Regions from separate parts of the Oerskovia sp. NPDC060287 genome, predicted to be linked through region 1. Evidence: predicted binding sites of a transcription regulator. Region 1 holds the regulator's gene; each other region holds the start of a gene.
What was found. The regulator HrcA, encoded in region 1, represses chaperone genes, less so after heat shock. The targets are predictions, from matches to a motif close to TTNGCACTCGNNNNNNNCGAGTGCNAA.

Region 1 (7,577 bases):
GCCTCGTCGACCTCGTAGCCGGACTCGTTGTTGATCTCGACGCTCATCAGCGTGCCCCTTGCTCTCGTTGGTCTCGCGGTCTGCCCTGGCGGGAGGTGCCTCCGCGCGCCGAGCCGTGCTGGTGGTTGCCGCCGTCGCGTGCGGGCGGTGCGCTGCTGACGTCCCAGCGGGCGTAGGCGTCGATGATCTCGCTCACGAGGCGGTGGCGGACGACGTCGGTCGACGTGAGCCGGCAGAACTCGACGTCGTCGACCCCGGTCAGGACGTCCTCGATGACACGGAGCCCCGAGGTGGTGCCCCCGGGCAGGTCGACCTGCGTCACGTCGCCCGTGATGACCATCTTGGAGCCGAACCCGAGGCGCGTGAGGAACATCTTCATCTGCTCGGTCGAGGTGTTCTGGGCCTCGTCGAGGATGATGAACGCGTCGTTCAGGGTGCGGCCACGCATGTAGGCCAGCGGGGCCACCTCGATGGTGCCCGCCTCGATCAGCTTGGGGATCGACTCGGGGTCGATCATGTCGTGCAGCGCGTCGTACAACGGGCGCAGGTACGGGTCGATCTTCTCCGAGAGCGAGCCCGGCAGGAACCCGAGCCGCTCGCCGGCCTCGACCGCGGGGCGTGTCAGGACGATCCTGCTGACCTGCTTGGCCTGCAGCGCCTGGACGGCCTTGGCCATCGCGAGGTAGGTCTTGCCGGTCCCCGCGGGACCGATCCCGAACGTCACGGTGCTCGCGTCGATCGCGTCGACGTAGCGCTTCTGCCCGACCGTCTTGGGCCGGATGGTCCGCCCGCGGTTCGAGAGGATGTTGAACGTCAGGACCTCTGCGGGGCGCGACGCCGTCGCGGCCGTGAGCATCGCGATCGAGCGCGTGACGACGTCGGCCGAGAGCTGCGTGCCCGACTCGACGACCTCGACGAGCTCGTCGAGCAGCCGCGAAGCGAGCGCCACGTCGCCGACCGGCCCCTTGACGACGATCTCGTTGCCCCGCGCGTGGACGTCGACCGAGGGGAACCCGGCCTCGACGGCGCGCAGGACGGAGTCACCGCTGCCGAGCAGCGCCGCCATGGAGACGTGGGACGGGACGACGATCCGGTGCTCGACCCGTGTGCTGGGGTGCTGGGCGCCCGGGGCTCCCCGGTCGTCCGTGCCGTTCGTCCTCTGCTCGGTGCGCGCGCGCCCCGGGTCGCGGGAGGAGCCTCCGGGGCCGGGCGTCGACGAGCCGTGCGGCAAGGATGGTGTCGAGGATGGCATGAGCCGGCTTGCGCCGAGGCACTCCTTCTGCAGGTCGGGGAGATTTCGTGGTGCATCCATGGTAACGAGCGCAGCGACCTGGGTCAGGGCGAATAACGCCCTGACGGGTGTGTCCTGCGCCCGGGACCTCCGTGGGCCGCGACGCGGGTCAGGCGGGGCTCCAGCCCAGCTCCTTGCCGCCGATCACGTGACCGTGGACGTGGAAGACGCTCTGGCCTGCCCGCGGGCCCGAGTTGAAGATGAGCCGGAACTGGCCGTCGGCCTGCTCGCTCGCCACGGCGTCCGCGAGCGCCACGACGCCCGAGAGCAGCTCGGGGTCGGCGGCCGCGAGCTGTGCGATGTCGCCGTGGTGCGCCCGGGGCACGACCAGGACGTGCAGCGGGGCCTGCGGGTTGATGTCCTTGAACGCGACGGCCTGGTCCGTCGAGGCGACGATCGTCGCGGGGATCTCCCCTGCGACGATCTTGCAGAACAGGCAGTCCGGGTCGGTGGGCCGGGAGGTGTCGTTGCTCGTCATGTCGGCAGGCTACCCCCGGTCACCGGGCCGCAGCCCGGTGACCGCCGGTGCGGTGCGGCGTGCGCTCACGCGGGCGTGCCGTCCCAGCGGCCGAGCCGCTGGACCAGCAGGGCGATCGCGACGGGTCCGGCGGTCGAGGTCCGCAGCACGTGCGGGCCCAGGCGCGCCGTGAGGGCGCCGGCCTCGGTGAGCGCGTCGACCTCCCGCTCGGAGATCCCGCCCTCGGGCCCGACGACGACGAGCACCTCGGGTGCTCGGCCCTCCGCGGCGTCGGCCGGGGACGCGGGGACGGGCAGCGGCACCTCGGCGAGCGGGGCGCTGGCTTCCTCGTGCAGGACGATCACGGCGCCGCCTGCCGCGACGACCTCGCGCGTGCGCTCGACGAGCCCGCGCGTGTCGATCGCGACGTCGACGCGGGGCAGGCGCGCACGGCGGGCCTGCTTGGTCGCGGCGCGCACGGTCGCGAGCCAGCGGGCGCGCGACTTGGCTGCGCGGTCCCCGCGCCACACGACGATCGAGCGCTCGGCCTGCCACGGCACGACGGCGTCGGCCCCGACCTCGGTCGCGGCCTCGATCGCCATCTCGTCGCGGTCGCCCTTGGCGAGGGCCTGGACGAGGGTCACCACGACGTCGGGCGCAGGTTCGTGCACGACCTCGTCGACGCGCAGGCCGACCTGGGCGGCCTCGACGGTCTCGATGACGCACCGCAGCCGCAGCCCGTCGCCGTCGACGACGTCGACGTGCTCACCGACCCCCCGCCGCTGGACGACGCCCGCATGGCGCCCCTCGGCGCCGTCGAGCACGTAGAGCGACCCCGCGGGGTACTGCGCGAGCCCTTGGGGCTCTGCGCCGCTCGGCTCGGCGAGGAAGACCGGTGCGCTCATGCCTCAGCGCCCCGAGAGCTTGTCGCGCAGGCGGGAGAAGACTCCCGGGTGCGCGGCCGACAGGCGCGGGTCCGGGCGCTCCTCGCCGCGGGCCTTGGCGAGCGAGCGCAGCAGCTCCTGCTGCTCGTCGTCGAGCCCCGTGGGGACCTGGACCTCGACGTGCACGTTGAGGTCGCCGCGGCCACCCGTGTGCAGGTGGCCGACGCCCAGGTTCTTGAGCGTGACGATCTGGCCGGGCTGGGTGCCGGGACGCAGGTCGATCTCCTGCGGGCCGTCGAGCGTCTCGAGCTCGAGGACCGTGCCGAGCGCGGCGGCGGTCATGGGGACCTGGAGCGTGCAGTGCAGGTCGTCGCCGCGGCGCACGAAGATCTCGTGGTTGCGCTCGCGGATCTCGACGTACAGGTCGCCCGCGGGTCCGCCGGCCGGGCCGACCTCTCCCTGCGACGTGAGCTTGATGCGCGTGCCCGTGTCCACTCCCGCGGGCACGTTCACGGTCAGGGTGCGGCGGCTGCGCACGCGTCCCTCGCCCGCGCACTCGGCGCAGGGCTCGGGGATGACGGTGCCGAAGCCCTGGCACGCCGCGCAGGGGGCGGTCGTCATGACCTGCCCGAGGAACGAGCGGGCCACGCGCTGGACCGTGCCGCGCCCGTTGCAGACGTCACAGGTACGGGGCGAGGTGCCGGGGCGACAGCACGAGCCGCTGCACGTCCCGCACACGACCGCGGTGTCGACCTGGAGCTCGCGGCGGGCACCGAACGTGGCCTCCGAGAGGTCGATGTCGAGGCGGACCAGGGAGTCCTGGCCGCGGCGGGCGCGCGGGATGGGGCCGGACTGCGCCTGTCCCCCGCCGAAGAACGTCTCGAAGATGTCCTGGAAGCCGAAGCCCCCGCCCATGCCGCCACCGGCGGCGGACGGGTCCGAGCCGAGGTCGTACTGCTGGCGCTTGTCCGGGTTGGACAGGACCTCGTACGCGCGGGACACGTCCTTGAACTTGTCCTCGGCGGCCTCGCCCGCGACGTCAGGGTGCAGCTCACGGGCCAGCTTGCGGTAGGCCTTCTTGATCTGGTCCTGGCTCGCGTCCCGGGGCACGCCCAGGATCTCGTAGTAGTCGCTCACAGGTCACTCTCTACTAGCGCACGCCGACGGTGGATCGGCGACTTCCGACAACGCCCCGCAGCACGCGCCGGGCCCGAGGGCCCGGTCGCCGCACCCGGTGGCGCAAGAACCATGCTCATGCTGTCAGGACGCGCGACAGGTACCGCGCCACGGCGCGGACCGAGGCGATCGTCCCGGGATAGTCCATGCGGGTCGGCCCGATCGAACCGATCAGCGCGACCGAGTCGCCCTCGTTACCGTATCCGCTCGTCACGACAGAGGTCTCCGCGAGGCCCTCGAGCTGCGTCTCGTGACCGATCCGCACGCTCACCCCGGACTCCGCGGCCATCTCGGTCAACAACCCGAGCAGCACGACTTGTTCCTCGAGCGCCTCGAGGACCGGGCGCAGCGCGTGCTCGAACCTCATCCCGACCCGGGCGAGGTTGGCGGTGCCGGCCAGCACGATGCGTTCCTCGGACTCCTCGGAGAGGGTCTCCTCGACCAGCAGCGCGAGCGAGCGGGCCAGGTCCTGGTGCTCGGGGCGGAACTGCTCGGCGACCTCGGCGAAGCCCTGCCCGAGCTCCGCGAGACGCTTGCCCGCCGCGACCGCGTTGAGCCGCGAGCGCAGCTCGGCGAGCGTCGCCTCGTCCGGGGCCGCGGCGACCTCGAGCGTGCGCTGCTCGACACGGCCCGTGTCCGTGATGATGACCACGAGCAGGCGGCGGTCGCCGACCGGCACGAGCTCGAGGTGGCGCAGGCCCGACCGACGAAGCGACGGGTACTGGACCACGGCGACCTGGCCCGTGAGCTGGGCGAGCAGCCGCCCCGCCCGCGTCACGACGTCGTCGAGGTCGACCGCCTCGGACAAGAAGGTCTCGATCGCCCGACGCTCGGGCGACGACAAGGGCTTGACCGTCGAGAGCTTGTCCACGAACAGGCGGTAGCCCTTGTCCGTGGGGATGCGCCCGGCAGACGTGTGCGGCTGGGCGATGTAGCCGTCCTCCTCGAGGGCGGCCATGTCGTTACGGATCGTGGCCGGGGACACGCCCAATCGGTGCCGCTCGGCGAGGACCCGCGACCCCACCGGTTCCCTGGTGAGGACGTAGTCCTCGACGATCGCACGCAGCACATCGAGCCGTCGTTCCTCGCTCATGACCACCTCCTGCCGATCGTCGCGCGTTCGCACTCTCTACCGTCGAGTGCTAATTCTACGCGGTCGCGAGGAGGTCGCGGGCGACGTGCACATCCTTCTCACGCTCTCTCCGGGAGGTGGCCCGAGAGGGAGGCGCACCCGACCACGCGCCCCCCGCTCCGCCGTCGGGCCCGACTCCCCCGTCAGGTCTCACCGCGCGGCCCAGGCCGCACCGCGCCCGACGGCGGCGCTCACGTCGCGGACGTCCCCTTGCCCTGGGGTGCGGCGTGCGCTCGCGCCCGCAGGTCCACGATCGCGACCACGAGCGAGACCGCGACGAGCGCGACCGTGATGAGCATCGCGGTGCTCGCCGCGACCGCGCCCGTCGAACCACCCGCCTTGAGCGAGTAGTACGTCGAGAGGACCACCGCGATGCCCATGGCCGAGCCCACGCGCTGCCCGAGCTGGAGCATGCTGCCCGCGACCCCCGCGAGCTCGACGGGGACCCGCGCGAGGGTCAGCGTCTGGTTCGGGGAGATGACGGTGCCGCTCCCGATCCCCGCGACCATCATGGTCAGGGCGATGGCCCACCCTCCGGCCGACGCGTCGTCGCCCGTGCCACGGATCGCGAGGATCACGCCCGCGAGCCCGACGAGCACCACGACCAGCCCCGCGACCACGAGCGGACGCCCCCAGCGTGCGACCCCGCGCCCCGCGAGCCACGACGCGACGCCCGACGCGATCGCGAACGGCATGCCGATGAGCCCGGCGTGCAGGGGCGTGAAGTGCAGGTCGTTCTGGAGGTACAGCGTCGCGACGAGGAAGATGCCCGTGAAGCCCGCGAAGTACGTGATCCCCAGCAGCGTGCCGTTGCGGAAGGAGGTGAGCGACAGCACGCGGGGGTCCAGGACCGGCGCACCCGTGGTGCGCTGGTAGCGCCGCTCCCAGAGCACGGTCGCGGCCACCGCGACCGCCCCGACCGCGAGCCACCACCACCGTCCGGGGTCGTCGTCCTGCCCGGACGTCGTGACGAACGGGAGCATGACCGCCACGGTCGCGACCGCGATGAGGACCAGGCCGACCGGGTCGAGCTTGCGCGGGCCGGCCTTGCGCGTCGCCGCGGGCAGGAAGCGGATCGCGAGCGGCAGGACGACCGCGATGATCGGCACGTTGATCCCGAAGATCCACCGCCACCCGTTCTCCTCGCCCGCCGCCTGGATGATCAGCCCGCCGAGCAACGGCCCCAGGGCCGTCGAGATGCCGATCGTGGCGCCGAACATGCCGAACGCCTTGCCGCGCTCGTACCCCGAGAACATCTGCTGGATCAGACCGATGACCTGCGGGTTGAGCAGGCCCGCGCTCGCGCCCTGCAGGAGCCGCGCGATCGCGAGCCACTCGTCGCTCGGCGCCAGGCCCGCGGCGAGGCTCGTGAGCGCGAAGCCCACGAGCCCGACGATGAACAGCGCCCGGCGCCCGCCCGCGTCGCCCAGACGGCCCGCGGGGACGAGCGCGAGACCGAACGCGAGGGTGTAGCCCGCGACGATGAGCTGCAGCTCGGTGGGCCCCGCGTCGAGCGCCTTCTCGATCGAGGGGAGCGCGACGTTGACGATCGACACGTCGAGCATGGTGATGAACCCGACCGCGAGGCACAGCCCCAGGACGCGCCAGCGCTGGGGGTCGGGCGCGGCCTGACCGCTCGAAGTGCTCACCGGCCAGTCGTACCACGCCCCGCGCCACGGCACCCGGCGAGCCGCGGAGAGGTTCGCGGGTCGCCGCGCGCCCCTTCCAGGCGCGGGGCCGACCACCGCCTAGGGTGAGGCGGGTGAGCTTCGATCGCTACGGTGCCGACGTCCTGTCCAGCGCGACCCCCGCCCCGGTCCCCCACCGCAGGCGCCCCGTCTCACGCCCCCAGGCCGCCGAGCGTGGCCTGGTCGTCGAGGACGTCGAGACCGGCTGGGTCGGTGCGGTGGTGCGGGTCGAGAAGTCGGGCGGCATGCACATCGTCGTCCTCGAGGACCGCGCCGGTCGTACCCGCACCTTCCCGCTCGGCCCCGGCTTCTGGGTCGACGGCGAACCCGTCGAGCTGACCGCGCCCGTGACCACGCGCGCACCGGCGGCGCCCACGCGCACCGCCTCGGGCTCGCGCGCGGTCGCGGACGTCCGGGCCCGCGTCGCCCGCGGCTCGCGCATCTGGGTCGAGGGCAAGCACGACGCCGAGCTCGTCGAGAAGGTCTGGGGCGACGACCTGCGCATCGAGGGCGTCGTGGTCGAGCTCCTCGATGGCGTGGACAACCTCGCGGAAGCCCTCGAGGACTTCAGCCCGACGGCGGAGCGCAAGGTGGGCGTCCTGGTCGACCACCTGGTCCCGGGCAGCAAGGAGACGCGCCTCGTCGCCGAGGCGCTGCGGGGCGTGCGCCCCGGCACGGTCAAGGTGCTGGGCCACCCCTACGTCGACGTGTGGCAGGCCGTGCGACCAGAGCGCTTGGGCCTGACCACCTGGCCCGTGATCGAGCGCGGCACCGAGTGGAAGCGCGGGATCCTGCGCGAGCTCGGGTGGCCCGCTGCCGAGCAGGCCGACGTCGCCCGAGGCTGGCAGCGCATCCTGGGCACCGTGCGGACCTACGCCGACCTCGAGCCGTCCCTGCTGGGCCGGGTCGAGGAGCTCATCGACTTCGTGACGGCCGACTGAGCTACTTC
Region 2 (4,252 bases), on a different contig from region 1:
ACCATGCGCATCGACGGCCCCGAGGTGACCTCGAAGTTCCCCGACGCGGCGTCCCACGAGGTGGCGTTGACGATCGAGGACCCGCCCGGCATGCTCACCGTGCGCGGGTTCATGTACGACCGGACGAAGCCCGGGACGGCGTCGTTGTCCAGGACGAGGTGCCCCAGGGACAGCGTGTGCAGCTTGCCCCACTCCCAGTCCGTCGTCTTCTTGGACAGCTCGGTCGTGAGGTCGAGGCGGGCCGAGACGAGCGCCTGGTTGAGGACCTCGTCACGGGTCTCCACGACGCTCACGGTCTGCCGGTCGTCCCAGAACGCGTTGGTCTCGTCCAGGAGCATGTTCTGGACCACCGCGAGCCACCGGCTGCCGCCCGCGGGGCGGATGTCCTCGGGCAGGTCGTCCCAGAACGTGATCTCGAGCAGGTTGCGCCACACGGCCGCGAAGTAGGCCGCCGCCGCGGAGTCCATGTCCATCGAGCGGTCCCAGTCGGTCAGCAGGTCCTGTCCCTCGGCGGCGAAGTCGTTGCGGACGCCCTTGCTGTTCTCGATGTCCTGGTCGAGCAGGGACGGGAGCAGGGCATCGGCGAACGGGCTCCAGTCGTCGTTCTGGATGGTGTTCATCATCTCGACGTCGATCTTGCGGCCCGAGTCGATCTCGGACTGCAGGAGCGTCCGGATGCGCTGCGAGCGGTAGCCGTAGTCCCAGTCGGTCGTGAGGAACGGGGTGGTCCCGGCGGGCAGCACGGCCTGGTTCGCCGCGACGATGAACCCCTCCTCGGGGTCGACGACCCCGGGCATCTGCTTGGCGGGCACGTAGCCCGTCCAGTCGAAGCGCTCGTCCCAGCCCGGACGGGGCCAGGTGCCGTCCGAGGGCACCGGTCCCTCGACGACCTGACGCACCGGGATCTTGCCCGGAGCCTGGTAGCCGATGTGGCCGTCGGTCGTCGCGAAGACGACGTTCTGCGCGGGCACCTCGAAGAGCGCGGCGGCCTCGCGCATGTCGTCGGCGCTCGCCGCGAGGTCGAACGCGAAGACCGCGTCGGCCGTACGGCCGGGCTCGAGCGCGGTCCACTGGAGCGCGACCTCGTAGTCCCCGAGCGGGGTGCCTTCGGTCGGGGCCTCCGCGACCCTGTCGAGCGGCAGCACGGTCGAGACGATCGGGCCGTGGAGCGTCGACGAGACCTCGAGCTCGACGTCCTGGCCCCCGTTGACCTTGATGGTCTCCGTGCGGGTCTCGAGCGGCACCCAGTCGTCGCCCCGCAGGTACGTCTCGTCACGGACGCGCTCGATGAAGAAGTCGGTGACGTCCGCGCCCATGTTGGTCAGGCCCCAGGCGACGTCGGCGTTGTGGCCGATGATGACGCCCGGGAACCCGGCGAACGAGAAGCCCGCGACGTCGAACCCGCACGACGAGCTCACGGTGTTGCAGTGGAGCCCGACCTGGGCCCAGACGCCGGGGGCCTGGAGCGCGAGGTGCGGGTCGTTCGCGAGGAGCGGCTTGCCGCTCTCGGTGTGCTCACCGGAGACGGCCCACGAGTTGGAGCCCGTCCCCTCACCGCGCCCGACGAGGACGGGGACGGCCGCGAGCGCTCGGTCCGCGGCACCGACCGCGGACTGGAGCTCGCTCCCAGCGAGGGTCGGCATGTAGCTCGTCTGCTCGACGTCCTCGACGTCGACCTCTGCCGGAGCGGTGGCCGTCGGGACCTCGGCGGGGTCGAGGATGGGAAGGTTCGTGTCCGAGACGTAGGCAGGGAAGAGCGTCGCGACCCGGGCGACGTCCTGTGCGACGCGGGCGGGGTCCTCGGTGCCCGTCGCCGTGCCGGCGAAGCTGCCGTAGGCGATGGCGCGCTCGAGCTCGTCGTCGTAGTTGCCGCGCAGGTCCCAGGCCATGGCCTTGAGCCAGGCGAGCGAGTCGATCGGGTCCCACGGCTCGGGGTCGGCGACGCTCACGCTCGTGCCGAGCACGGTGTACTCGAGCGCGATCTCGCTCGGGTCGCGGTCCTCGAGGTAGGCGTTCACGCCGTCCGCGTAGGCCTGGAGGTACGCCTTGGTCTCCGGCGCGATGATCTTCCACTCCTCCTCGGCGACGAGGCGCCAGCCGAAGGTGCGCGTGACCTTGTCCGCGTCGATCGCCTCCTTGCTGTCCCCGACCAGCTCTGCCAGGCGGCCCGAGGTGACGTGGCGGCGGTAGTCCATCTCGAAGAAGCGGTCCTGCGCCTGGACGTAGCCCTGCGCGCGGAACAGGTCCTCGGGTGTGTCCGCGTAGATCTGCGGCACGCCCTGCGCGTCGCGGAGCACGCTGACCTCGCCGTCCAGGCCGGGGACCGTGAGGGTGCCGTCGGTCTGCGGGAGAGGGCGGCGGACGGTCACGAACGTGAAGATCGACACCCCGACCAGCAGCACGACCAGCAGCGCGGCGATCGCGATCGTGGCCCGGCGGGCTCGAGAACCTCCCCGTCGGGACAGGTGGGCGGGCGGCGACGGGTCGCCGTGGACTCCGGCAGGGACTTCAGCAGACACGGTGCGAGACTACCCCGGGCGGGCCAGGCGTATGATTAGCACTCAGAAGCCCCGAGTGCCAGTCCGGCCCTGCCTCCGAGCGGGCGTCGGACGCCCGGTCCAGGCTCGCGCCCGGCCCGTGACGACCGCACTCCCCCCGCGACCTCTTGAGGAGAGACCGTGCCCACCTACGCGTACACGTGCACTGCCTGCGGCCACGCCTTCGACATCCACCAGGCGTTCACCGACGATGCTCTGACGGTGTGCCCGGAGTGCGGCGGACGCCTGCGCAAGGTCTTCTCGTCGGTCGGCGTGACCTTCAAGGGGTCGGGCTTCTACCGGACGGACTCGCGGTCCTCGAAGTCGTCCAGCATGGGCGCCGGCAGCTCGTCGACCACGCCCTCCACGGGGTCCAAGTCGTCTGACTCGTCGAGCAGCGGCTCGTCGTCGAGCGGCTCGACGGGCACGTCGTCGTCGAGCGGTTCGTCTGGTTCGTCGGGCTCTTCCGCGAGCTGACGCGCCTCCTGGCCGTCCACAGGCCGTCAGCGGCGCGAACCGTCCACAGCTGAGCCCGAGGTCGCACGCGACACCGCGCGGGCGCTCTACGGTCGCGCCATGTCTCGTTCCTCAGAGCGCTCCGGGCGCTCGGTCCGTCCGCGGTCCTCAGCAGCCCGACGGCGCCTGCACGCCCTCGCATGGCGGTCACGTCCCGTCGTGGTCGCCGTGGGGTGCGGCCTCGCGGCCGCGGTCGTCGTGGGCAGGGTGAGCCCGCCACCCCCCGAGACCAGCCCCGTGGTGGTCGCCGCACGGGACGTGGGGGCCGGGGTCGTGCTGACCGGTCGCGACCTCCGGGTCGAGGACGTCGTGTCGTCGCTCGCACCGCAGGCCTCCCTGACCAGGGTGAGCGACGCCGTCGGGCGCACGACGTCCGTCGCGCTGACGCGCGCGCAGCCCGTCACCCCGTCGCTCGTGGCCGCGGGCGACCTCGCTGCCTCGGCTCCCAGCGGGACGGTCGTCGCACCCGTCCGGCTGGCCGACCCTGCGGTGTCGGCCCTGCTGGGCCCCGGGGACCGGGTGGACCTCCTCGTCGCGGCGTCCGGCACCGACGATCCCACGGGCGGGGCGCCCGGCACGTACGTCGCGCGACGTGCGCTCGTGCTGGCAGGGGTGCCCGCCGAGGCCGCGGGCGGGCTGCTCGGCGGTGACTCGGCCGAGGACGGCGTGACGCTCGTGGCCGTGCTGCCCGACGAGGCTGCGTCGCTCGCAGGGCTCGGCCAGTGGGGCGGGCTCTCGGCCGTCCTGGTGCAGTAGTGACGCCCGCCGGCGGCGGCACCTGGACAGGGGGTGGGCCGAGACGCCCAGATGCGCGACCGCCTGAGCATGGAAGGATCGCGACGGTACAAATCCGCTGGCCGGACGCCGCCGAGAGATCGGCGCGCAGACCGGGTCTGCGCCCCTCTCGAAAGGAAACTGGCATGAAGAACGTGTTCAACGGCTTCAAGGAGTTCGTGCTCCGCGGCAACGCGATCGACCTGGCGGTCGGTGTCGTGATCGGCGGAGCGTTCACGCTCGTCGTCACGTCGATCGTCGACGGCCTGATCACCCCGCTCGTCGCCGCCATCTTCGGCAAGCCGGACCTGACGGGGGTCTGGAACTTCACCATCAACGGTGCCGACTTCAGCATCGGCCTCATCCTCGACGCTCTCTTCAAGTTCCTGTGCGTCGCTGCCGCTCTCTACTTCGTCATCGTCATG
Region 3 (4,252 bases), on a different contig from region 1:
CGATCAGGACGTACGGGTCCTCGAGGACCGCTTCCTGACGCTCGGGGTCGGTCTCGAAGTAGCGGGCCAGGAAGCCCTTGTCGAAGCGCATGCCCTCGGTGAGCTCGAGCTCGAGGCCGAACGTGTTCGACTCCTCGACGGTGATGACGCCTTCCTTGCCCACCTTGTCGAGGGCCTCGGCGATGAGCTCGCCGATCGCGGGGTCACCGGCCGAGATCGCGGCCGTGGCAGCGATCTCTTCCTTGGTCTCGATGTCCTTGGCGGCGACGAGCAGCTGGGCCGTCACGGCCTCGACAGCCTTCTCGATACCGCGCTTGAGGGCGATCGGGTTGGACCCGGCCGCGACGTTGCGCAGGCCCTCGCGCACGAGCGCCTGGGCGAGCACGGTCGCGGTGGTGGTGCCGTCACCCGCGACGTCGTCGGTCTTCTTGGCGACCTCCTTGACGAGCTCCGCACCGATCTTCTCGTACGGGTCGTCGAGCTCGATCTCCTTGGCGATGCTCACACCATCGTTGGTGATGGTGGGCGCGCCCCACTTCTTGTCGAGGACGACGTTGCGGCCCTTGGGGCCGAGCGTGACCTTCACGGTGTCGGCGAGGACGTTGAGCCCGCGCTCCATCCCGCGACGTGCCTCCTCGTTGAAGGCGATGATCTTTGCCATGGGGATTGATCCTCCGCTGGTGGCGTGTGACGGTCGGTCGGCGCCCGCGACGGACGGCTCGCGCACGACGACGTTCCTGTCACGCCGACTCGCGGGCCTCACCTGACGACCAGAGAAAACTGTCACTCTCATGACGAGAGTGCTAACGCCATTATTGGCACTCTGCCGGTGCGAGTGCAAGGCCGTACGACCCCTATCGCCCCCAGCGGAACGACGCACGTCCGGCTCGCCCTAGGATGCCCAGTGTGAGATTCGCGACAAAGAGGTGGCGACTGGCGGTGCTCGGAGCGGCGATCGCCCCCGTCGTGGTGCTCGTGACGGCCGGGGCCACCCCGACCCCGCAGCCGACCGACGTCCAGATCGACCTGTACCAGGACGGCGTCGCGACCGCGGGCCCAGGCGTCCTCCTGCGGCTCCCCGCGGGCATGGGCGCCACCTACCTCGACGGCAGCAGGGTCCTCGACCCGGCAGCCCTCGACCCCGCCTGGCTCACGGACGGGCTCGACGCGGCCGACGGCGAGGTGGACCGACTCAGCCAGGTCGCAGGCTCCCCCGTGACCGCCGGGTCCCTGCTCGACGTCGCGGACGCCGAGCGCGCCGCAGCCGCGTCCCGGGCCTGGCTCGCCGACGGCCGGGTCCCGGGCGCAGGCACCCGCTTCGAGGAGCTCGGCGAGGACGCCCTGCTCGACCTGCACACCCTGACGCTCGAGAACGGCGCCTCGCTCGCCGCGGCGTCCCCGCGCTGGCGCTACGTGTGGCCGCGTGACTCCTCGTTCACGGCGGCCGCGTACGCGCGGACCGGTCACGTCGACGACGCGCTGCGCGTGCTCGACTTCCTGCGCTCGGTCCAGGAGCCCGACGGCTCGTTCCACGCCCGCTACCTCCCCGACGCCTCAGGGGTCCCCGACGACCGCGGGATCCAGTCGGACGGCAACGGGTGGGCCCTGTGGGCGGCATGGACCGTGCTCGACGAGATCGACGCCCCGGGCGACCGGGACGACGCCCGTGAGCGCCTCGCGCCCCTCGTCGACGCCTCGACCGAGCACGTGCTCGCGCTGCTCGACGACGACACGGACCTGCCGCCGCCGTCGAGCGACTACTGGGAGGTGCACCCGACCGACCTGACCCTCGGGACCGCCGCCCCCCTGCTCGCCGGGCTCGAGGGCGCCATGGCCTTCTACCGCGACGGCGATCAGTGGGACCGTGCGGCGGGCGCGGCGAGCGCCGCGATGCGCCTGCGGTCCGCGATCGAGGACCGGTTCGGCTCGCAGGGCTACCCGCGGGCCGTGTCGGGCGGGGCGCAGGACGCTGCGACGACCTTCGCGCTCCCGCCGTTCCAGCCCACGGCGCTCAGCGGGGCGGAGGACGCCTGGCGGTCCTCGGTCATGTCGATGCTCCGTCCGGCCGGTGGGGTGGCCCCGGGAGCGGGCTGGCGGACGGACGGCGTGTCCTGGACGCCGCAGACCGCGCTGTTCGCCCTCGCGGGCGCCTCGACCGGCGAGGAGGAGGCCGCCGAGAGCTGGCTCGACTGGCTCGGCACGCACCGGACGGCGTCCGGCGCGATCCCCGAGAAGGTCCTCGCGGACGGCTCGCCCGCGGCGGTCGCACCGCTCACGTGGAGCTCGTCCCTCGTGGTGCTGACCCTGGTCGAGCTCGAGGACCGGCGGATCGAGGCGGCGGCCGAGGCGGCGGCCCCGGCCCCCTGAGCCTGGGCCTGGGCCTGGGCCTGGGCCTGGGCCTGGGCCTGGGCCTGAACCACCCGAGACCCGGCTCCCTGCGGGTCCGGACGCAGGAGCTCCCTCGTGGGGCCTTCGTGCCTTCCTCGCGCGGTCCGAGGTCGGGCAGCCGTCAGGGAGCCAGCGCGGGCAGGTGCGGGACGTCGAACTCCCGCCGCAGCACGCGCTGGGCCGCGTACCACCCGCCGAGCCCGTGGACACCGGGTCCCGGTGGGGTCGACGCCGAGCAGAGGTAGACCCCGTCGAGGCCGGTCGCGTACGGGTCGAGGCGCGCGCTCGGGCGTGCCAGGACGCGCCACATGCTGACGGCCCCCGCCGCGATGTCCCCGCCCACGTAGTTGGCGTTGTGCTCGCTCATGCGCGCGGCGGGCACGCACCGCGAGGTCACGACGACGTCGCGGAAGCCCGGTGCGAAGCGCTCGATCTGGGCGGTGATCGCCTCGGTGACGTCGAGCGTGGAGCCGGCCGGGACGTGCGCGTACGACCACAGGGGTCGCAGGTCACCGACCCGACGCGTCTCGTCGACGAGGCTCGGGTCGCTCACGAGGACCATGGGCCGCTCGGCGTGCTGCCCCTGCGCGACCGCGGCCTCCGCGGCGGCCATCTCGGCCCGTGTGCCGCCCACGTGGACCGTCCCGGCACGCCCGACCTCGGCGTTCTGCCACGGCACGGGGCCTCGCAGCACGAAGTCGACCTTGGCGGCCGCGTTGCCGTAGGGGAACGCCGTGAGCGCTCTGGCCGCGCGTCCCGTGAGACGGGAACCGAACACCTCGACCACGGTGCGGGGAGTCGTGTCGAAGATGACGGCCCGGGCGGGCGGGAGGTCCGACTCCGAGCGCACCGGGTGGTCCGTCACGACCTCACCCCCGTGCGCCTCGAGGTCCGCGACCAACGCGGTCACGATCGCCCCCGAGCCGCCGCGCGGGACGGGCCAGCCGCCCTCGGTGTGCGCGAGCGACGCGAGCAGCATCGCCACCCCGGCCGAGGCCAGCGAGGGCATGGGCGCGATCCCGTGCGCTGCGACGCCCGTGAAGAGTGCGGGGGCGACGTCCCCGACGAAGCGTCGGTCCCAGGCCCGGGTGCCCTGCTCGAGGACGCCGAGCCCGAACCGGGCCGCGGTCGGTACCCCGCGCGGGAGGAGCCCCGCCGGGATGCTCCGCTTGTCGCCCAGAGCGGTCGCGACCGCATGGCCCGTGTTGCGGGACAGCGAGCCGACGAGCGAACGCCACGCGGCGCCGTCGACCCCCAGCCCGTCGACCGTCCGGTCGAGATCGCGGTAGGCGATCCCTGCGCGGCCCCCCGGGAGCGGCTGGGCGTACGAGACCTCCGGGACGAGCAGCTCGACGCCGCGCGAGGGCAGGTCGAACGCCTGGAAGAACGGCGACGCCCACGCCATGGGGTGCACCGCGGAGCAGATGTCGTGGACCAAGCCCTCGGCCAGCCCCAGGTCCAGGGTCCGCGACCCGCCCCCGATCGTGGGTTGTGCCTCGAGGACCCGCACGGACAGCCCGGCCCTGGCGCACGTCACCGCCGCGGCGAGGCCGTTGGGCCCGGATCCGACGACGACGACGTCCACCTCGGTCAGGTGACGCGCCGGGGTCACGGCGTTCAGAGCGGGCGCACCTGTTCTGCCTGGGGGCCCTTCTGGCCCTGTCCTGGCTCGTACTCGACGGCCTGCCCCTCGTCGAGGGTGCGGTAGCCGTCGTTCTGGATCGCGCTGAAGTGGACGAAGAGGTCCTGGCCGCCCGAGTCGGGGGTGATGAAGCCGAAGCCTTTCTCGGCGTTGAACCACTTGACAGTGCCCTGGGCCATGGACGTCTCCTCGTGTGCCGGCGCGGACCTGCCGCGGTCGCCC

Region 2: the regulator HrcA is predicted to act here: its motif matches at 2,555-2,581, upstream of ACFWFR_RS17545 (FmdB family zinc ribbon protein).
Region 3: the regulator HrcA is predicted to act here: its motif matches at 816-842, upstream of ACFWFR_RS14685 (glycoside hydrolase family 15).

What each region holds. Positions count from the first base shown of each region.
Region 1 is NZ_JBHXBO010000023.1:21,582-29,158, forward strand. It holds gene ybeY (rRNA maturation RNase YbeY) at 1-47, opposite strand, end outside; gene ACFWFR_RS03785 (PhoH family protein) at 47-1,066, opposite strand; gene ACFWFR_RS03790 (histidine triad nucleotide-binding protein) at 1,401-1,769, opposite strand; gene ACFWFR_RS03795 (16S rRNA (uracil(1498)-N(3))-methyltransferase) at 1,835-2,653, opposite strand; gene dnaJ (molecular chaperone DnaJ) at 2,657-3,769, opposite strand; gene hrcA (heat-inducible transcriptional repressor HrcA) at 3,885-4,901, opposite strand; gene ACFWFR_RS03810 (MFS transporter) at 5,132-6,589, opposite strand; gene ACFWFR_RS03815 (DUF3097 domain-containing protein) at 6,703-7,569, shown strand; gene ACFWFR_RS03820 (DUF4870 domain-containing protein) at 7,571-7,577, opposite strand, start outside.
Region 2 is NZ_JBHXBO010000286.1:268-4,519, reverse strand. It holds gene ACFWFR_RS17550 (penicillin acylase family protein) at 1-2,519, opposite strand, end outside; gene ACFWFR_RS17545 (FmdB family zinc ribbon protein) at 2,679-3,014, shown strand; gene ACFWFR_RS17540 (SAF domain-containing protein) at 3,114-3,809, shown strand; gene mscL (large conductance mechanosensitive channel protein MscL) at 3,974-4,252, shown strand, end outside.
Region 3 is NZ_JBHXBO010000183.1:1,029-5,280, forward strand. It holds gene groL (chaperonin GroEL) at 1-661, opposite strand, end outside; gene ACFWFR_RS14685 (glycoside hydrolase family 15) at 898-2,367, shown strand; gene ACFWFR_RS14690 (phytoene desaturase family protein) at 2,510-4,000, opposite strand; gene ACFWFR_RS14695 (cold-shock protein) at 4,006-4,209, opposite strand.